4 regions of the Paenibacillus sp. TSM33 genome follow, and region 1 is predicted to be linked to each of the others. Evidence: predicted binding sites of a transcription regulator. Region 1 holds the regulator's gene; each other region holds the start of a gene.

Region 1 (5,614 bases):
GGAATTATGGATGAGTGGCTGGCCTTTGAGGAAAAAATGGTTTGCCTGCGTGCAGCCGGCTTTTCCACAGAGACCGACATGTCTGACGCCGAACTGCCTGAAAAGGAGCTACCCGCATTTAACCGGGGGCAAGGGTATTATCGATTACTTATGTACCCGGAGGCAATCCAGCAATTTGAGCAGGTGCTACAGCATTTTCCAAACAGCTGGCAGAGTCGCTTGTATATGGGGATGGCGCATTTTCAACTGGATGATCCAGCAGAGGCTATAAGCCAGTTTCAAAAGGTGCTACACCTGACTGAACAGTCAGGGCTAAAAGCGGTCATCTATAATGCGCTAGGCTGTCTGATGGCAAAGCAGGCTGACGTAAAAGAGGCGCAAAAATATTTTGCTCTTGCTCATCAGTTCGATCCAACGCTGTCCGAGCCACTGCACAATATGCAAGCCTGTTTGTCTGGTGCCGAAAAGCTTCGCTACGACAGTTCCTTGTTGACCTGGATGTAGTTGTCAGACACCGAGTAAGACGATGCATGCCCACCTCCTTAGGCGGCGTATATGCATCGTCTTTTTTGGCTGTCTTAATTTCCAAATAGACAATCTTCTGCTATGCTATTATACAGAGTTATTATTTTTGTATGTGTCATAAGAAAGGATTAAGCTCGAATGAAATTTGCGGTATTGGATTTTGAAACGACAGGCACCCAGTCCGCGGATGATATCATTCAAGTCGGACTTGCAATTATAGATCATGATAACAGCATTTCCCGTGTTTACGGCTCTTATGTAAACCCTGGAAGATCTATTCCACCTTTTATCACCGGGTTGACCGGAATTACAGACGATGACGTCAAGGATGCACCTGCACTCGAAGAAATGATGATGGAACTCGTGCCTATGCTGGACGATGTCGTACTCGTCGGTCATAACGTGGCGTTTGATTTCAATTTTTTGCAAAGCGCTTTGGACCGATGTGGATACTTACCCTTTAGCGGTAGAATTTTAGATACGATGGATTTTCTGAAAATTATGTTTCCATCGTTATCCTCTTATCAGCTAGGTTTTGTTTCCTCTGAGTTTGGTCTGGCGCATGACCGCCCTCATCAAGCAGACAGTGACGCGTTGGCTACGGCTGAGGTGTTTTTAAAGTGTCTGGGTGAGCTTCAGGCATTACCTCTGATAACGATACAGCGGCTTAGCGATTTGTTCGCAGAGGAAGACAGTGACCTGGGATGGTTTCTTGACGGCGTACGAGAAGAGAAAGAGTTAGACCCTATTCAGGATTTGGAGAAACATCAGTTTTTTCGTCAGCTTGCGCTTAAAGTGGAAGATTGGACTGAACTGGCTGCTCCACGCAGAGAAGATGATCCGAATCCACTGTCAGGCGTTTCCTTTGAGGAGTATATGGATGATGTACGGGACAATTTGCGTTCATCCTTGAGCCAATATGAGGAGCGCGAGGCGCAGATACAAATGATTGAGGGTGTAAATCAAGCCCTGAGTCAAGATAAGCATTTGTTGATCGAGGCGGGTACAGGAACAGGGAAGTCCCTGGGCTATTTGCTTCCGTCACTGTATCACAGTGTAAAATATGGGCAGAGGGTCACCGTAAGCACGCATACCATTAATCTGCAGGAGCAATTGCGAGAGCGTGATATTCCGATGCTGACAAAAGTGATTCCGTTCCCGTTCCGTGCTGCCATCTTTAAGGGACGGGGGCATTATTTGTGTCTGCGTAAGTTTGAACATAAAATAAACAGAAGAGACTTCGCGACACCAAAGGAAGACTTGATTACAGCGGCTCAAATGATTGTCTGGCTGACTCTGACAGAAACCGGTGATGATGAGGAACTAAACCTGAGCAACCGTGGAGGGGATTTTTGGGAAACGGTAGCTAGTGATTCCGAGTCCTGTCTTGGTCGTTCTTGTCCATGGTTCCGCAAATGCTACTATCATCGTGCACGTCATGAAGCAGGAACAGCGGATGTGGTTATAACGAATCACTCCAAGCTGTTCACCGACGTCAAAGCAAGTCATCAACTGCTGCCTAGCTATGAACACTTGGTGATTGATGAGGCACATCATCTAGAGGAAGTAGCTGGTAAGCACCTGGGCATGCATATGAAATATTTCACACTCGTGCATACGCTGACTCGATTGTTCAAGGACAGCAAGAATGGGCAATTGCCTTCGTTACGTCAGCAGTTGGCAAAGTCGGGGCATGAGAAGTCGACGGAATGGGCCTCGGTCATTGATCAGTTGTACCCACTTGTGTTAGAGGTTAAGGAAACTTGGGACTTACTAAGTGATAAGCTGTTTGGCATGTTGCCGGAGCGAACTGATGCTACACCAGGTGAAACGGGGCAATTTTCTTCGCGTCTCAAACCGTCAGCCAAGCCTGCAAAGTGGGATCAGGCGGCGGCATTGGAAAATCAGCTTTATGTAACATTGAGCGAAATTTTGCGCAAGGGCGACAAGCTGATGCTGGATGTCAAGGAAGAACATGACGATTATGCGGCGGATAGTCTCATTACAGATATCACGGGTCTGCTTAAGGATTTGGCGGGGATTAGGGAAAATTTGCGCTTCTTTATACGACTCGATGATGAAACAACCGTATATTGGCTTGAAGCGAGTGGACAATTCCGTAGTAAATCATTGCAATTTTATGCGGTGCCCGTCGATGTGAGCCGCCAGTTGAAAGAAATGTTTTTTGACAAAAAAAGAAGTATTATTCTGACATCTGCTACTTTATCGGTAGATAAATCGTTTCAGTACATGACCGATCAACTCGGTTTGCAGGAGGCCGCAGATCAAGGACGATTAATGACGTCACAGCTCCCATCACCCTTTAATTATAGGGATCAGGTGTTGCTGGTCATTCCGCGAGATTTTCCGAGTGTGAAGGGCAGTGTAGGAGATGCACATTTTGTAGAGATGCTCGTTAGCTCTCTAGGAGCGACTGCCCAGGCGACGCGGGGGAGAATGCTCGTTCTGTTTACTTCCTATCGGATGCTCCGGCAAGTGTATGAGCCGCTCAAAGAGGCGTTAGCGTCCAGCGATATTACCGTGTTAGGACAAGGTGTGGACAGTGGGAGTCGCAGCAAGCTAACCCGCCGTTTTCAGGAAGCCAAAGCTTCTGTATTGCTTGGAACCAGTAGCTTTTGGGAAGGCGTCGATATTCCAGGGAAGGCTTTGACTTGTCTGGCCATCGTTCGCTTGCCGTTTCAACCGCCCAATCACCCGTTACTGGAGGCCAAAAGCGAGTTGCTCCAGCAGCAGAAGAAGAATCCATTTATGAAGCTGTCTGTACCACAAGCAGTTATTCGCTTCAAGCAGGGATTTGGGCGATTGGTACGTACAGCGAGCGACCACGGAGTCGTCATCGTTTACGATACGCGTGTGATCGAATCCTATTACGGAAAGCACTTTTTGTACTCGTTACCGGGACCAAAAATGGAGCATATGCCATCGGAGCAAATGGTGCCTCGCATCGCCGAATGGCTCCAATCCGCCCCGGAGACAGAGGCACAACGGACGGACACCTAAAGTCCGTTACAATTAGGGGGAGCAAGTATGAAATCAGATAAAATTTCAGAGGCTGTGGTACGGAGATTACCCGTATATTTACGTTATCTGAATGCACTGCACAAACGGGAGGTGGCTACGGTCTCTTCTCAAGAGCTGGGGCAGAGGTTAGATTTGAACCCGGCCCAAATTCGTAAAGATCTTGCTTATTTTGGCGATTTTGGTCGGAAGGGCATCGGTTACGATGTTTCTTATCTAATTGAGAAAATACGCCATATCCTGAAAATCGACCAGCAAATTAACGTAGTATTGGTCGGAGCGGGTAATCTGGGTCAAGCCCTATCGAACTATAATGCTTATTTAAAAGACAATATGAAGATTGTGGCGGTATTTGATGCGTTCCCGGATAAGGTTGGGACCAGAATCAATACCTTGGTCGTACAGCCGATGGATGAACTGGAAGCGACTGTGAAAGAAAAAAATATCCGAATCGGGATTATTACTGTTCCTGATTTTGAGGCACAACATGTAGCTGATAGGCTCATTGAGAGTGGAATTGGAGCGATTTTAAACTTTGCACCTATCATTCTCAAGGCACCAGCTAACATTCGGATACATGCCACAGACTTTACAACTGATTTGCTTAGCCTCGCTTATTATCTGGAGGACGGAAAGGAAGAAGTACAATATGACAGTGAATAAATGGATGATTAAAAACGGTTCTTTTGCCGTCAATGGACCCGAAGCTGGGGTAATTCATGGTTTTATGATTGTGGAGGATAGCCGTATTACTTACATTGGCGAGACTTTGCCTGCGGGTGAGGAAGAGACAGAAGCAATCGACGGTAAGGGGTTATTGTTTTTGCCTGGTCTGATCAATACTCATGGCCATGCGGCGATGTCTCTGCTGCGAGGGTATGGAGATGACTTGGCACTTCAAGTGTGGCTTCAGGAAAAAATGTGGCCTATGGAAGCCAAGTTTACATCTACAGATGTGTACTGGGGAACATCCTTGTCAGTGCTGGAAATGCTGAAAGGTGGAACTACGACTTTCCTGGACATGTACGATCATATGGATGAGGTGGCTCGTGTAGCTGAAGAGTCGGGTATTCGTGCAAGTCTGATGCGTGGAGCCATTGGACTCTGTTCAGAAGAAGAACAGCGGATCAAGCTGGCTGAGGCCGTGACTTTTGCGCGTAACTGGCATGGAAAAGCAGACGGTCGTATTACAACGATGATGTCTCCGCATGCACCATACACATGCCCGCCTGCGTTTATTGAGAAATTTGTTCAAGCAGCACATGATCTCGACTTACCATTGCATACGCACATGTCCGAGACGATCGCCGAAGTTGAACAAAACGTACGCGACTATGGTTTGCGTCCAGTTGCACACTTGGATAAGCTTGGCTTTTTCTCCCGTCCTTCACTGGTTGCCCATGGCGTTCACTTGAACGACGAAGAAATAGCTTTATTGGCGGAACGGGGTGTGGCGGTTTCACATAATCCAGGCAGCAACTTAAAACTGGCAAGTGGTGTAGCAAGAGTGCCTGAATTGCTGCGTGCAGGAGTGACCGTTTCTCTCGGAACAGATGGTCCTGCCAGCAATAATAACCTGGATATGTTCGAGGAAATGCGTCTGGCGGCACTCATCCACAAGGGAGTATCTGGCGACCCAACGGCAGTTCCTGCAAATGAAGCACTGCGTCTGGCAACAGAGTATGGTGCAAAGTCGATTGGTTTAAAAGAGGTAGGAGCGCTGGCAGCAGGCAACAAGGCTGACTTTATCGCGCTAGATCTGAATCAGGCCCATTTCTTGCCGCGTACAGATCTTATTTCCCATGCCGTTTACTCTGCAAGTGCCAAAGACGTGGCTCATGTGTGGGTAGACGGCCGTCAGGTTGTGAAAAATGGCGAATGCCTGACGATGGACGAGGAACGTATCAAACATGAGGCACAAGCCGCCTTTGAAGGGCTGCTGTCGCGCTAATTCAGGTGTCACATCCCCTTAGAGAGGAAGCACAGGTTTGAAAAATAAGAAGAAATGGATAGCGGTCGCCATTTTGGCCGTAATACTGATCCTGGTCAG
Region 2 (5,614 bases), on a different contig from region 1:
AACCCGATCCACGCCATCCAGCGCTAGCGTCACCAACTTGCCGCTTCCTTCTTGCGCAGCAAAACCCGGGCCTCGCTCAAACAAACGCGCAAGCAGACGCTCCCGTAAGGAAGCGCCTGCTGCTTCGGCGAAACGACCGGCTGTCCGGCGTTGCAGCCAGATCATCGTATGCCTCACTGCAAAAGCCGCGAAAAACAACGCCAGCGATGGCCATGCCATTACCAGCGGATTTTGTTTAAATAAAATCGTAACAGCCTTTGCCAAAAAGATGGCTTGTGCAATTACCGCTGCTCCCTGGAGCAGAGAAAGGGCGGCCAGCAGCAGCATTACTGGCCGAATGCCCTTTAATTCAAACCAGGCTTTATCCATTAGTATTCCAGATGATCCTTCTCACTGAGACGCTTATGGAAAACAAAATAGCTCCACGCCTGATAAGCCAACACAAAGGGTAAAAGCGTTGCTGCAACAATCGTCATGGCTTTCAGTGTGTAATGACTGGAGCTTGCATTATATATCGTCAAATCAAAAGCACTGTTGATCGAGCTCACCATAAATCTTGGGAACAAGCCAACGAATAACGAAACGAAGCTTAGCAAAATGATGACACCGGTCATCCCGAAAGCCCATCCTTCACGACGCTGCTTCAGGAAATACCATGTTAGCACATAGGCAACCATTCCCACTGCAACCGCAACATACATAAAGGGACCGCGACGTGCAAATAAATCCGTTGCAAAATAAGTCCATACCACCATACCAGCAAGCAAAATCCCCAACACCGGAAGAAATTTGGACGCGATCACACGAGCACGATCCCTTACTTCACCAATCGTCCGCAGAGAAATGAACGTCAGCCCGTGCATAAGGCACATTCCGACCACGGTCAGTCCAATCCATACGGTGTATCCATTGAACACATCCAAGAATCCGGCTTTCAGATCCATGTTTTGCTGAATAGGTACACCCTTCACCAAAGCCGCAAAGGCCATGCCAAACAGCATCGGCGGCAGGAAGCTGCCAATCAGAATGCAAGCATCCCACGTTCCTGTCCACCCTTTCCCTTCGGCCTTGCCCCGGAACTCAAAGGAGACTCCTCGCAAGATCAAACCTAACAAAATAAACACAAATACCAGATAATATCCGCTAAACATCGTTGCATAAAAATGCGGAAAAGCGGCAAACATCGCACCTGCTGCTGTAATCAGCCACACTTCGTTGGCATCCCAGAATGGACCAATCGTATTGATCATCAAACGTTTTTGTTGGTCATTACGCGGCACTAATCCCGTAGCCATCCCTACGCCAAAATCAAAGCCCTCTAGAAAAAAGAAGCCTGTAAACAGCACAGCGATCAATAAGAACCATAAATCATTTAGCGACAATGCTGTCACCCCCTTGAGCAAATGGATCATGAATTACCGTATGCTGATGCGGCTCAATATCTGGGCCTTTACGAGCGGTACGAGCAAACAGGAATGCCAATACACCCGTTAAAATGAGATACAACGTCGTAAATGCAATCAGTGAGAACAACACTTCTCCTGCTACAACGGTAGGTGAAACAGAATCTTTCGTTTGAAGCAAACCAAACACAGTCCAAGGCTGACGTCCCATTTCTGTCATGATCCAGCCCGCAGTATTGCCAATGAATGGGAGCGATATCCCCCACAGCATAAGACGGAAGAACCAACGATGGGAGACCTCCAATTTTTGTCGAAAACTCAGATAAGCTCCGTACAGAGCAAGTGCAATCATGGCACAGCCTGCCGCAATCATAATGCGGAAGCTCCAGAAGGTCGTACGGACAGGCGGAATATAATCACCCGGACCGTAGGTCTTTTCATACTGTGCTTGAAGCTCCTTCATACCAGGCACAGAGCCAGAAAACTTGCTATACGACAGAAAGCTCAGTGCAAACGGAACCTTAATCTCAAAGGTATTTTCCTGCTTATCAGGATCAATATTTGCAATAACCGTCCAAGGCGCCGGATCGCCGCTGTTTCCCCACAGGCCTTCACTGGCTGCCATCTTCATGGGCTGTGTTTTGACCAAATATTGAGCCTGTCCATGACCAAACAAAGGAATAGCAATGGCACAGATTAATGCAACAATAATGCTCAATTTAAAAGAAGGTTTAAAGAAGTCCATATTCTTTTTATGCATCAGCTTCCAAGCACTAATCCCTGCTACGAGGAAAGCGCCAGTTGCGATGGCAGCAAAGATGGTGTGAGGATATTCCCACAGAAGCTGCTCGTTCGTTAACAAAGCAGCAAAATCCTGCATTTCTGCCCGGCCATTTACAACCCCATATCCTACGGGACGTTGCATGAATGAATTAGCAGCCAAAATCCACAAAGCCGAGAGCATTGTGCCGATCGCTACTAGCCACATGCACACTAAATGTACAGTCTTGGATAGTCTTTCCCAGCCGAATACCCATAGGCCAATAAAGGTTGATTCCAGAAAAAACGCAAGCAATGCTTCAATGGCTAGCGGTGTACCAAATACATCACCGACAAAACGGGAAAAGTCCGACCAATTCATTCCGAACTGGAACTCCTGCAAAATTCCGGTAACTACGCCCAGCGCAAAGTTAATCAGCAGAAACGTTCCCCAGAATTGAGCCATTTTTTTGTACAAGTCTTTTTTCTTAATAACATACATAGTCTCCATAATTGCCACCAACAATGACAATCCAATGGAGATCGGCACATAAACAAAATGAAGAATCGTAGTGGTTGCAAACTGCAACCGTGCCAAATCCAATACGTCCATGATGCTGCTCCTCCCCTGTACTTCCCTTAACAATGATTTAATGTTTGTGATCTGAAGTCTTTTATATTTGTGATTGTATTCACATTGTTACATATGAAACTGCCACTTTTTTAGGAAATGACTCACTTAGCTAACTTCCCCATGGTTGCCATAACCGGGCTTCAGATTATCCCCATTATATAGAATAAATTTAAATGAAATAGAATCAAAAATGTGAACATCGTGTCAAAGTTGTGTCATAACGATGTCTTTTCTATGAAAACTACCTAAATTCCATAGTAAATGTGACTTTTTCTATTGATCCACCCTTTTTTCACCATATAAAAAAGCCTTTCTTACAGATATCGGAGAACATGCATCCGGCATCTGCAAGAGAGACTTCATAACGTTAAACCTAGGGAATCCGATCAACAGCCTTCTGTTCCTCCGTTCTTTTGGACCTGATTACGGTAGGAGGAAGGTGACACTCCAACATACTTTTTAAATTTACTATGAAAATAATCTGCATTCGCATATCCCACACGGCCCGCCACTTGGTGCACCTTAATCCCCTGTGCAAGCAATTCCCTTGCTCGCTCAATCCTTACCTTATCCAGGTAGGCATTAAAGGGCTCGCCTGTATGACTTTTGAACAGTTTGCCCAAATACCCACTATTGTAATTGAACATATCTGCCAGTAACTCCAGTCGCAAATTTTCATCATAATGACCATGTATAAAGTCAATCATTTGCTTCATGATGATCTCCTTGCCACTCATATCAGTCTGGCCAATCCACTGCAACACATGTTCGAGCGAGTGATCCACCAGCTCGCCCAATGTTGAATACGCATATACATTGGTAATCAAGTTGGAGTGCTCCTCCAGCACAGTCCGGCTGTGTTCCTGTCCAGCTGCATACTTGTTCAGTGCGAGTGTGAATGTCTGAGCGAAGGCCGCCTTGATTGCAGATTCTGTACGATAAATCTGAGGAAATTGGACTTCCATGTCCTTAATGACACGGGTTGCCGCTTTACCATTAGCCATATCCAGCGCGTAGTACAGCTTTTCTGCATAATGCATGGGATCATCTGATGCTCTATCAGACGCTTCATCCATTTCAGCATGTGCTGTCTCCCATTCATGTAGGTCGCCGGGAAGCATGACTCTTTCTGCCCGGAACAAAAACGCACGCTCCAATAATCGTAATGCCTGCTCAAAAGATCTGGAGATATCCTTAAGAATGTCTACCGGAGCGCCGGCAGCCCCATAGATTTCATTTACCCACGGTTTTAGTTCCTGTCGCCATGCAGCCAGCAACTGAACAGCATCTTTTTCCGTTTTTAACCTGGCGGGAAGCAATAGGCCCGTATATATTCCAGCCTCAAACACAATGCCTCTACCCTGCTCACGACACAATTCGGCCAGCCTCTGCTTTGCTGCCAACTGCCGGGCTTGCCGATCCCAGTCAGGTATACGCAAATCTAGCAAAACCACCTGATAGCTACTCCAGTCCAAGGCTGGTAACGCTGGCTGTTGTCCGTGTTTTCCACCGCCGTTTTGATGTTCAGCCTGCTTGGATGCACGATGGCTGGGTTCTACAACATTACGAGCATGTTCTCCATGAATCGGAAACAGCAATGCTTCGATCCAATCGCGCTCATGCGAAGACGGACTCCCCCACTTTCCATCTCCCTTTTCATTTTCAATGCTTTGCCGTACTCGCTTTAGCTCCAGCGTCATTTCTTCCTCATCAACGGGCTTCAATAAATAACCATCGACCCCGAATCCCATGGCTTGCCTAGCATAATTAAAGTCTGCATATCCGCTTAAAATGAGAAAGTGGTACGGCTCCCCGTTCATTTGTCGTATGTTTTGTATAACCTCCAGTCCACTCATCCCAGGCATACGAATATCTACAATGACCAGTTCCGGTCGATGCTCTCCGAACTTTTCCAGCGCCTCGCGTCCGTTCTCAGCCGTATCGACAATGCGAAAGCCACAATCTCCCCAGTCAATAATGGAAGATAGTCCTTCACGAATCGCAGGCTCATCATCTACAATCATCGCTTTATACATTCGACGCTTCCTCCCTCGGTATGAAAAAGTATACGGTTGTTCCTACCTGTAATGCGCTTTCAATATGCAGACCATAACGTTCACCATACATCAATGTCAGACGTTGATGAACATTGCGCAGACCAATACTGCTCCCTTCCGGCTCTTCCGTACCCGTGATCCGAGCCAACAGGCGGGTCAGCTGCTCTTCCTCCATGCCAATTCCATCATCAGCCACTTTAATGTGCAGCTCTCTTTGTTCGATTGTAATATCTACCTTCACGGTAACTGGCTCTTCCTTATTTTCTAGGCCATGAATGACTGCATTTTCCACTAGCGGTTGTATGATTAAGGGAGGAATCGACATGTCCTTCGCGCTTTCTTCCAAATTCACTTCATAGACCAAACGATTCCCAAACCTGAACTGCTGAATTTGCAAATAGGATCGCACCATATCCAGCTCCTGTAATACGGTTGTTTTACCACTGCCAATCTCCAGATTCCTGCGCATCAACCTGCCAAGCAAACGTACCGTCGTTGCAATCTCCGCTTCCCCATTCAGATGAGCTTTCATTCGGATAGATTCTAATGCATTAAACAGAAAATGCGGATTAATCTGGCTTGCCATCATTTTGAGCTTGATATCCTTTTGTGCCAATTCAAGCTTGTTGTTATGCTCACTGGTCTCATAGACCTGTGCCATAAGCTGGCGGATACTGCTCACCATATAGTTGAAACGGCGGGATAAATCACCGATCTCGTCCCTTCCCTCCACACTCGATACCACATGAAAATCGCCCGCA
Region 3 (5,614 bases), on a different contig from region 1:
AAAATTTGCTCAACCACTGGCTTACATCCACCACAGGAACGCGTAGCTCCGGTACATGCCTTAATTTCATCGACTGTGGTTAGTCCATTTTCATTGATTGCATCCACAATCGCCTTTTTAGTCACACCGTTACAGCCACAGACAATTTCATCATCCGCCATCGTTTCAGCGGACGATGTTTTCGACCCGTGATTACTGCATCCGGTACCCATCAGCTGTCCATATATCTCATCTGTCATCGGCGTTTGCTGACGCACATATTTTTGAAGACTAGCAGATTCGCTCACATCGCCAAACAGTACAGTCCCCACAATTTTATTATCACGAAGCAGTACTTTTTTGTATGTGCGCTTCCACTCATCCTTTGCCACAATCACCGTATGTTCAGGCTGAGTTATGAATTCGCCAGCTGAGAAAACATCCACCCCTGAAATTTTGAGCTTGGTGGAAACTACCGATCCTGCATAACCTTCGGTATCCGCGCCTGCCAAATGTTTGGCAATTACACTTCCCTGTTCAAACAGCGGAGCTACCAGACCGTAGCAGACCCCACGGTGTTCAACACATTCCCCTACGGCATATACATCCGGCAAGGATGTTCTCATCAAATCATCGACCACAATCCCACGGTTCGTTTCCATACCACTTTCCACGGCTACCTGGATATTAGGCTTGATTCCGACGGCCATTACGACCAAATCCGCTTCCAGCTCGCTTCCATCCGAGAAGCGCAGTCCTTGTACCCGATCTTGACCGTACACCTCTGCAGTTTGCATTTGCATAGCAAACTTGATTCCCTGCCGTTCCAGCTCTGCTTTCAACATCGCAGAGGCTTCCCGGTCTAGCTGACGTTCCATCAAATCTTCCATTAAATGAACGACCGTAACATCCATCCCCAGGTTGACCAGGCCTTTAGCTGCTTCCAGCCCCAATAGACCTCCGCCAATGACAGCCGCCTTTTTGTAGGTTTTCGCTGCTTCCAGCATTTCCGAGCAATCGGCGATATCTCGGAAACCAATAACGCCCGGTAATTCTTTACCCGGAATAGGCAGAATAAACGACTGTGAGCCAGTGGCTACCAAAGCTACATCGTAATCAATTTCCAGTCCGTCCTCGGTGCGAATCTTCTTGTGCTCACCATCGATGCTTTTAACCATTTTTCCTGTATATAAAGTAATCCCTTGGTCCGCATACCATTGCAAATCGTTCAGTATGATATCATCTATTGTTTTACTACCTTCCAACACATAAGAGAGCATGATCCTGTTATAGTTTGGATGCGGCTCACTTCCCAGGACTGTAATCTCATATTTATCCGTTAATTTTAAAATTTGTTCGACCGTATTGATACCAGCCATCCCGTTCCCTATAACCACAAGCTTCTTTTTACTGTTTATCATATACCGGTTCCTCCATTCATTCGACGCTACTTCCTATCCGACGACATCTCTACGTTTCTAATGAATATTGTTTATGCTTCTATTCTAATACAGTAGATAGGTCTATATGTGATTTCAATCACAATATAGTTAAAATTATGAATATTTAGGGATTTCCCTATTCTATTTCAAGGGATTAAGGTAAGGACCGGAAATCATAGCCGTGTCATCGAATGAATCTTTCCAATTCATGCGTAAATACAACCGTTATAAGGAATACTTTATGAACAACTTGTATCTTATGGGAAAATGAATTGAATTGTTTGGAGGTAATCATCATGTGGTCTAAAATCATTACTTATCTTCCTAGCTGGAGTACACTCTTTCAAGCCGGCCTCGCGTTGATTATTCCTTTAGGAATTTATTATATAAACACCTCGATTTATTCATTTGTCGGCAGTAAGGGAGCCAAATCTAAGCATAACAAAGGTCCCATTGATCAAAGACATGGACCAAGCTCTAAAATTACAGGAAATTATGATTCCGACTTACAGACAATTCGTGAGGCTATAGGCGAAAATAGTGATGTGCATTTTCGTGAGTTTATGGTGAAGAAATTTCATGCTCGGTCCATGTTAGTCTTCATAGATGGTATGCAGGATGAAAAGCTTATGAGCGAGCAGGTATTGGAGGTCTTGATGTTTGAGGGCCAGCAGGGCCAGGACCAACAGGAACAGCAGCCGGAAGGTTTAAGTAACTCTTTTATAAAAGAAAGCCTGATGCCACTTACGCAAATTAGTGAAGTTACCCGTATGGAGGAACTGTACGAGTTCATCCTTTTAGGTCATACCGCCTTATTAATTGAAGGAATGAAGGAAGCGCTACTGGTGGGCCCGCCTAACGGCGCTATTCGCTCCGTCAATGAGCCAACCTCTGAAGCATTGCTTCGGGGTCCCAGAATCGGTTTTACGGAAGTATTGAGTGAAAATACTTCGATGCTTCGCCGCCAAGGCTTAAATAAGAGTCTGGAAATGAAGAAATTCCAAGTAGGAAGCAGAATCAAAAAGGATCTCGTTATCGCTTATATAAAGGATATTGTGAATCCGGACCTGCTTGAAGAAGTAAGCCGCAGAATATCAAAAATAGACATGGATTTTTTACCTGAATCCGGATATGTGGAACAACTTATCGAAGACAATTATTTAAGTCCATTCCAACAGGCTCATAACACAGAGCGTCCCGACCGTGTCATTAATGCTTTGTTGGAAGGAAGAATTGCGATCTTACTGGATGGTACCCCCTTTGCACTTATTGTGCCGGTGACCTTCAGTATGCTGCTTCAATCTCCCGAGGACTATTATGAGCGATGGATTCCAGGAACACTTTTACGTCTGCTTCGTTTTAGCGGAGCGTTTATAGCGCTTATGGGGCCTGCTTTGTACATTTCTTTTATATCGTTTCATCCCGGTTTAATTCCGACCAAGCTGGTCATTAGCATTATCGGAACCCGTCAAGGCGTCCCTTTCCCATCCGTCATTGAGGTCCTGATTTTGGAAATCTCTATCGAAATTCTACGGGAGGCCGGTATTCGCTTGCCCAAACCTATTGGTCCTGCGATGGGCATTGTAGGAGGCTTGGTCATCGGTGATGCTGCTGTCAATGCGGGCATCGTTAGTCCCTTCCTGGTCATTGTGGTTGCGGTTACGGCCATTTCTTCGTTTTCCATACCAACATATAGTGCGGGCATAACCCTGCGCCTTTTGCGTTTTGTCGGAATGTTTTTTGCAGCAATGCTGGGCATGTTTGGAACCATATTGTTCTTTCTGTTAATTTGTATCCATCTGACGAAGTTAAGAAGCTTTGGTGTACCATATGTAACTCCCTTTTCCCCCATGCGACCAAGCGACTGGAAGGATCTGTACATCCGAGCTCCTATTTCTCTGATGAAACGAAGACCTGTCATGATGAAAACACAGCAACGCAAACGACGATCATGATGCCCAATACGAAGGAGGAGCTACTGTGTTTAGAAACTCAGATGATAAGATCACAACGAAGCAGGCGGCTGTATTCTTGACCAATACCGTATTGGGCGCAGGGATCTTGACGCTACCGAGAGGTGTAACTGAACAAGTGCAGACTCCTGATGCCTGGCTTTCTGTCCTTATCGGCGGAGGTATTGTTATATTCGTCATCTGGGTCATGGTGAAGTTAAGTCAAAAGTTTCCTGGAAACACCATATATCAATACTCCAGAAGAATTGTAGGCACTGTTCCGGGAGGATTCTTAAGCGTGCTATTAATTATTTACTTTATTATCATAGCCGGATTTGAGATCCGTGTGTTAGCTGAGGTAACCGTATTTTTCCTACTGGAAGGCACACCCATCTGGGCGATTGTGATTCCATTCATCTGGGTAGGGAGTTATTTGGTTTTTGGAGGCATTAATTCCATCGCGCGGCTGTACCAGATTGTACTTCCGATCAGTCTCTTCTTTCTGCTTCTCTGTTTTGTCTTTAGCTTAAGAATTTTTCAAATTGATCATCTTCGTCCCGTATTGAGTGATGGAATTTTCCCCGTCATCAAGGGGCTGAAATCGACTATTCTTGTCTTTGCTGGATGTGAAGTCGTCATGACACTGGTCGCTTTTATGCAGCAGCCCGAAAAAGCATTTAAGGCCATGGCAGCGGGCATCAGTATCCCTTTAGTTTTGTATTTTTTGACTGTAGTTATGGTGATCGGCGGGCTATCAGTAGATTCTACGGTGACAAGTACTTGGCCTACCATTAATTTGATGCGAAGTTTTGAGATCCCCGGATTTCTTTTTGAGCGTCTGGAGTTTCCACTGCTGGTGATCTGGGTGATGCAAATGTTTTGTAATTTCTGCAGTTTTTTCTTCAATGCATCTTTAGGTCTCTCACAAGTGTTTGGTCTCAAATATCGTTATGCGATTTTCGGTTTAATTCCGCTTATCTTTATCTCCACCATGACTCCTATTCGTATGATGGAAGTGTTTAGTCTCGGTGACGCGATTGGATACATGGGGATCATATTATTTTTGATGATACCGGTATTTCTCTCCATCGTATTGATGATCAGGAAGAAGGGATTGAAGCAAAATGTGTAGACGGTCTATCTTATCTGTACTGCTTGCCTCCATTCTTCTGGTCACTCAAGTCGGCTGCTGGAGCAGTAAAGAAGTAGAGGAGCTTAGCATATATACAGGATTGGCTCTGGACCGTGGAGAGCTCACTCCATTGGAACAGGATCTGGAGAAGAAAGGAAGCCGGTACTTCAAGAAAAATAAAATTACGGCCAGTTTACAAATCGTTCCCAAAAAATCATCTGGTGGCCCAAGCCAGCAAGGTGGAGGAGGGGGACAAGAGCCAAACTATAACAACATAACCAGCACAGGAGATTCTTTGCTTGAAATTTTTCGACAGCTCTCTCTCCGTTTGGATCGCCCCGTTATTGGCCACCACCTAAAGGTCATGGTGATTTCTACCGAACTGGCAAAACAACAGACGATGCAGCAATTGATGGATTTTGTGCTTCGTGATAATGATATTCGTCCGAGTTGTTTGGTCTTCTTAAGCAAAGGACGAGCAGCTAATACTTTAGTTACCAAATATAAGGAAGAAGTCCCATCCATTCATATTCTATATATGCTTCGTAACCATTTCAGAACCAGCAAGGTCATGAGAGGGGTCAATTTGTCTGAATTGGATGGGATGATGCATTCCAAAAAAAGCTATATATTGCAAAACATTACTGAGTCCGATGGGGAATTAGAATTTTCAGGTGCTGGCATTATCAAAGGAGATACCGGTCACTGGATCGGTGCTTTGGGACAACAAGACGTGGAGAGTATCGGATGGGTTAAGGGTGATGTCGAGGGCGGAGCTGTCAAAACGTATGATAAGAATAATGAAGCCATAACCTATGAAATTAAATCGGTAAAAAGCAAAATGACGATCAAGATGACCAACGGAAACGACATCTCTTTTCATGTAAAAATTGAATCCAAAGGACGTCTAATTGAAAACTGGGATGAGACAGTGAACCCGACTGAGACGTCAAACATAAAAGAGGCAGAGAAAGAATTTGAAAAACAAGTGACTCTAAGGATTAAGTCCCTTATGCACAAATTACAAGCCGAATACAAAGTCGATGTGGCCGGTTTTGGTGAACGTTTGCATATTGAAAAACCTCAGATTTGGAAAAAAGTAAAAGATG
Region 4 (5,614 bases), 850 kb from region 1:
CCGGATATGGGTTGGCTTCTCGAATTACGGCCGCTTTCGGTGCGCGTGCCAATACAATTGGTGTATATCGTCCTAGCAATGCTACGGCTACACGCACAGCATCGGCAGGCTGGTACAATTCTGCTGCATTTGAAAAAGCCGCTCAGGAAGCTGGGCTTAAATCTTTAAGCGTGACGGGAGATGCCTTCTCGGATGAGGTCAAAGCCAAAACGGTGGAAGCCATTCGCGAAGAACTGGGACAAGTCGATCTGGTGATTTACAGTGTTGCTTCAGGTCGCCGCACCCATCCCCGCACAGGCGAAACGTCTAATTCCGTGCTCAAACCTATTGGTGAGGCCTACACGAATAAGACCGTTAACTTCCACACCGGTGAAGTCAGCAGCGTGACGCTCGAACCAGCTACAGAAGAAGAAGTACAGGGGACTGTAGAGGTTATGGGCGGTGAGGATTGGAAATTGTGGATTGACGCTTTGCGTGCAGGCGGTGTACTCGCTGATAACGCCACTACCTTCTCTTTTTCGTATATCGGTTCAGATATTACCCAAGCCATCTACAGAGAAGGCAGTATCGGAAGTGCAAAAGATCATCTGGAGGCGACAGCACGTCAACTAAACAACCAGCTGAAAACGACGGGTGGACGCGCCTTCGTTGCAGTCACCAAAGGACTCGTTACCCAATCCAGTTCGGCCATCCCTGTCGTTCCTCTGTATATTTCCGCTTTATATAAGGTGATGAAGGAGAAAGGTCTGCATGAGGGGTGCATAGAACAGAGCTACCGCCTGTTTGCCGAGCGTCTGTACGCACCAGAAACTGCTGTAGATGAAGAAGGTCGTATTCGCATTGATGATTGGGAACTGCGCGAGGATGTGCAGGCAGAAGTTGCGAAAATATGGGAGGAACTGACGACCCATAATATCTATGAATTGTCAGATATTGAAGGATATCGTCGCGAATTTTTCCAGCTGTTTGGCTTTGAATTCGAGGGTGTGGACTATGATGCTGATATTGATCCCATCGTAAATATTCCTAACGTGCGCTAAGTCTTTTAGTACCGCCATTCATTTAGAAAAACATAAAAAAGCTGTCTCCGGCAGAAGAACATTTCAGTTCTGCATAGAGACAGCTTTTGTTTTTTAATTAAAAGGAACTCTTGTGTCTATTTGGATCTGCAACATGACGCAAACATTGCAATTTTAAAATTGTTTTGATATTGTACAAGTAGGCATAGCAAAATCCCTCTTCTTACCAAGAGGGTAAGCACAGTTGGACAAGTCCTACCTTGACTGACTGTGATTATATTTGCTCAGCCCATCACATTCCTATAAGGAGGTGAACAATATGGCAAAAGACGTACTGTGCGAAGTCAACTCATGTACGTACTGGGCTCAGGATAATAAATGTAGCGCAAGCTCCATTTATATCGTAAGCAACAAACCTGAGAACACTCACACGTCCGAAGAAACAGACTGCAAAACCTTTGAAGCAAAGTAAACCTTGGTTTTCAAGCCAAATCATAGCTTTATCATGAAGGAGCCCCTGCCAGGGTTCCTTCTTTCTTATGATTCTAACAAGAATGATAATTATTATCAAGTCCTTTTTGACCTATGTTATAGAAAATACTATCCTCTCCTATACATTCACTTTCTCGAAGTTTTTTGACTTCGCTTGAGACAAAAAAAGAAGCGTCACCCTGAACGAGTCGCTTCTTGTGCTTGACCTTTTGTAATTGTTCCTGTTTGGTCGGCTTCATTCGCGTGTGCTGCGAAATCTCGCCATAATGATCATTCGTTTTGCGGCTCTGTGCCGCGCAATAGATCCCGGCGCGTTTCGCCTTGCTTAACGCTTTTTGTGTTTGAGTACGTGCCATACAGCTTCACTCTCCTTGATTGGACTCCCTCTATCATAGCATCCAATAGGCAAATCGTGAATGGTTTGTCTGACTCAAGCATTCTTTAATTCATTAAATGTCTGAAAAAATATCCGAGTCACCACTAGAAGCCGCCACAACAAAAACAATAACCAAGAAAATGATAATCAGTGCATAAATTAGTGTGCCGATAATACTACATACCAGTCCAGCAATAGCCATGCCTCTGCCTTGCTCACCATGACGATTAATTTCCTTCAGGGAAAGACTGGACAAAATAATACCTACAATTCCGATGATCAACCCAAGATAGGGAATGACAACAGATAAAATCCCGAGCACCATCGACGCAACAGCTTTACTATTTGTAGGTGGAACTACTGGGGGCTGGTTAAATGGGGCGTTATAATCGTTCGACTCCTGGAAAGGATCGGAAGATCGAGGCTCCTTGTACAAGTCACTCATCTGTTTAATTCAACTCCAATAATTATAATAGCAATATATAAGTTCTAGGGTACCACAATCTTACAAATCAGGACAGTACTTATTTCAATTTTTTAAATTAGAACATCAAAAAGAAGAAGCATAGCATCTTAGCACTTTTTGAGATAACCAGGCATACAGTATTGTACCTATTACAGATAAATTGCGCTCCATAAGAGCATCCTACCAAGGAGGACGGAGCTATGTTATATCGTGGAACAGCCCGCAGAAAGGGCTCGCGTCACCAACGTTTACACGCAGAGACACTTCGGAAAATATCCGCCGCCATGCTGCCATTTTATAAAGCTATTGCAACCCGACGTGCTTTTGCCGTCCAATGGTCACGCGCTATCGTTCAGGGTAATTTGGACCGGATGAAATCCCTTCTCTGCTCGGTAGCGCCATTTGCTGCCAAACAAGGCTTAGGCACGAATGGGATCGGCTACTTTATTTCCTTTTTAGCTCAGCCACCGATGCTTTATTATACGAACGGTACGACGATTCCACCCGGGACGGTACAGTTTACATTTGAACCCAAGGTTCATCGCGCCATTGCCAAAGCCGTTTTTCCGCTATATCGCGAATTGGCACGCAATGAATGCTTTGCTTCTGCCTTAGCCAAAGCGATCAACAGGCAAGACCAGCGTGCAGTTCAGGTAATGATCCGTAGTTTAATTCCATCCTCTGCGCTAAAATCTGTAGACATTGAGGATAATGGATTTGCATTGCTTTTTAAGTATCCCTTTAGTAAATATCCCTATCGCAATCTACTCTTTCAGGAGTTCACTTAAAAAGGTCGCTACAAGCGTACTTGCTTAAGTTCTTCAATGAGCTCTTTTCCCATTTGTATAGCCATATCTGTCAGCATTCGGATTTCGTCCTTGGTTGCATGATCCAAATGCGTCCCACAGCAAATGGCGAAGTTACCCGCAAACTCTTTACGCAAGCGAACTGCAATTTCTTCAGTAATATAAAATTCCTTGTGGTTTTGCAATTGCACGGTTTGAATCGGCTCAAGCCTAGCTCCTGCTGTAATCGTTCCCAAGTGAGGCTGATCACCGCCTGATATGAGCACAACGATATCTTCCCCCATAAAATAGGCATCCAGCACAAGACGGATACGTCCGCTTTCTTTTTCCAAATGAATCATATGATCCTCTCCTGCTAAAAAAATATTATTGTGAAACGATTCACTTTTTAGAGTACTATTCATTGTATCGCTTCCTGAACTGTTGGACAAATTTAAAAGGCCCACAGTAGCCTCTATTAACAGTGGCTTGCTGTGGGCCTGCATTGCATTCTAAAAAATCTTCTATCCTCTTACTCTTACTTGCTGTTAACGGATCGTGATGGTATGAACTGCCTTACCGTTTGCGCCGTCATTATCCGTCACTGTTAGCTCCACCGTATACGTTCCGGCTGTGGTGAATTTATGCTTCACTTTCGAACCAACCGCCGTATCGCCATCGCCAAAATTCCAACTGTAGCTGACGATCTCACCATCTGCATCACGGGAGGCTTTGGCGTTAAATTGTACATTTTTGTTCTTCTTGGCTGAGTCATTCGCCTGGATAATAGCTACTGGCTTTTCATTCGATGTAGGTGGATTCGGACCAGGGCCCTCTCCTCCACCATGGGTTACATACACTCTTCCCGGTGCCTCCGTCTCCACTTCATTCCCCGCTGCATCCCTTACCCGGATCACGATGACTCCGCCTTCCAGGTTCAGAGAAGATGAAGTGAAATAAGTCCCTTCATAGTGGCCTGACGAAGTTTCATTTAATGGAATTTCGTTACGGGCCAGAGTGGACAGGTTAAAGGGCAGTTCCACATGGAAGGATGCCTCCAAACCGGATGCACTGTCAAAAGCTACTCGTACTGGCTGTCCTGGAGTGATACGTACATCCTCAGCAGGACTAATATTTTCAAGTTTCGGCAGCGCTGTATCGACATACACCGAGCGTGTAACAGTCGTTTCGTTTTCGGCAAGATCTTTGGCCGTTACCGTAATTTGATTTTCACCTTCATTGATAAGCAACCGTTTATTAAAGCTGCCGTCACTTCCGAATTCAGCGGGCTCGCCGTTAATCGTCAATTCGCTGAGGAACTCGTCATACACCGTACCGGTTACACTGACCACCCCCGCGTTCGTACGTGCTCCCTCACCAGGCGAAGTCAGGATCAGACCAGGCTTTGTCTGATCAAGCGTCACGACCACCGGTTCGGAACGATCGGTTACTTTGCCATATACCGCCGCTTGAACACTTAGTGGATTAGCACCTGGCTGAAGATCGACCGATAAACTGAATTGACGATCCTTCACTTTCGTTGTGCCAGCCAGCTCTCTGCCGTTAAAGAGCTGGATATCAGCTCCTTCTGCCGGAGAAGTTCCTGTTACGGTAATTGTATCCTCCTTTGTATACGTGGCCTTCGTAGGAGTCGTAATCGTTGGAGCATTGACCGGATATCTGACGATCGCCCGGATCATGTAGTTCCCTTCCTCTTCAGGGGATTGGCTCCATGTGCCGCTTACACCTTGCCAGCTGCGAAGCGCATTGGGGCTGTTTTCATCTGTAGCAAGACCCGGCGACTGTGTGCCTACCGCAGACTGTGTATATACAATATAGAAATCGCCTTGAACCGTCACCGGCTCTGGAAGCTGTACCGTCGTCCATTTTGTCTCATCCCGTACAGCTGTTCCGTCAAATGGACCAGCCAATAGACGTCCAGGTGCTCCTGCTGCACCGGAGGCGTCATAGACAGAATATTGGAATGTCGTTCCTCCCGGATTCGGGAAAGCAGAGTTCCAGAACAACAGTGATGCTCCTGTCACCTGTGCCACTTCCGACTCAGGTGTCATTCTCACTGCCCATGAATTGCCTGCCGCGTTAAAGGCTCTGGCATTTTCTCCTGTACCGTCATCATAGGCGATGCCTCCTTGGAAACCGATGAAAGGCTTCAACGTGACATTCGCTTCAACACTGCCGTTTGGAGGAGCAGTCACGGAAACACTGTCACTGTAATAATTTTCGGCTGCGATGGACAATGTGTATGTTCCTTCCAGTACGTCCAGCGTAAATTCTCCAGCCTCATTCGTCTCTACCGGAGCAATACGTGCATCTTCGAGCACCAATACTTTCGCTTTTTGGATCGGTTCACCGGATTGCTTGTCAGTAATAACCCCGTGAATTGTACCGTGAGGGACAGCCTGGAGACTAAAGTTTGCTCTGATGACTTTGTTATTCTCAATCGTGACTGCTTTCG

The links. The regulator Rex, encoded in region 1, represses fermentation and respiration genes when NADH is low (regulators of the CRP and FNR family bind a similar motif). The targets are predictions, from matches to a motif close to TTGTGAAATATTTCACAA.
Region 2: a site for Rex is predicted at 2,843-2,860, ahead of ACN6NF_RS21290 (cytochrome ubiquinol oxidase subunit I). Genes of this name have one in related genera too.
Region 3: a site for Rex is predicted at 1,507-1,524, ahead of nirB (nitrite reductase large subunit NirB). Genes of this name have one in related genera too.
Region 4: a site for Rex is predicted at 3,529-3,546, ahead of lpdD (prenylated flavin chaperone LpdD). Genes of this name have one in related genera too.

Annotation. Positions count from the first base shown of each region.
Region 1 is NZ_JBLZXB010000017.1:484,547-490,160, reverse strand. Features, by position in the region: gene ACN6NF_RS14110 (tetratricopeptide repeat protein) at 1-504, shown strand, start outside; gene dinG (ATP-dependent DNA helicase DinG) at 664-3,546, shown strand; gene ACN6NF_RS14100 (redox-sensing transcriptional repressor Rex) at 3,574-4,227, shown strand; gene ACN6NF_RS14095 (amidohydrolase) at 4,214-5,515, shown strand; gene ACN6NF_RS14090 (cell wall elongation regulator TseB-like domain-containing protein) at 5,553-5,614, shown strand, end outside.
Region 2 is NZ_JBLZXB010000019.1:102,469-108,082, forward strand. Features, by position in the region: gene cydD (thiol reductant ABC exporter subunit CydD) at 1-369, opposite strand, end outside; gene cydB (cytochrome d ubiquinol oxidase subunit II) at 369-1,382, opposite strand; gene ACN6NF_RS21290 (cytochrome ubiquinol oxidase subunit I) at 1,369-2,775, opposite strand; gene ACN6NF_RS21295 (response regulator) at 3,183-4,832, opposite strand; gene ACN6NF_RS21300 (cache domain-containing sensor histidine kinase) at 4,825-5,614, opposite strand, start outside.
Region 3 is NZ_JBLZXB010000009.1:9,448-15,061, reverse strand. Features, by position in the region: gene nirB (nitrite reductase large subunit NirB) at 1-1,400, opposite strand, end outside; gene ACN6NF_RS03305 (spore germination protein) at 1,718-3,376, shown strand; gene ACN6NF_RS03300 (GerAB/ArcD/ProY family transporter) at 3,402-4,505, shown strand; gene ACN6NF_RS03295 (Ger(x)C family spore germination protein) at 4,498-5,614, shown strand, end outside.
Region 4 is NZ_JBLZXB010000017.1:1,333,809-1,339,422, forward strand. Features, by position in the region: gene fabV (enoyl-ACP reductase FabV) at 1-1,040, shown strand, start outside; gene ACN6NF_RS17900 (DUF1540 domain-containing protein) at 1,339-1,491, shown strand; gene ACN6NF_RS17905 (hypothetical protein) at 1,565-1,867, opposite strand; gene ACN6NF_RS17910 (DUF4190 domain-containing protein) at 1,961-2,332, opposite strand; gene ACN6NF_RS17915 (hypothetical protein) at 2,554-3,141, shown strand; gene lpdD (prenylated flavin chaperone LpdD) at 3,150-3,500, opposite strand; gene ACN6NF_RS17925 (S8 family serine peptidase) at 3,687-5,614, opposite strand, start outside.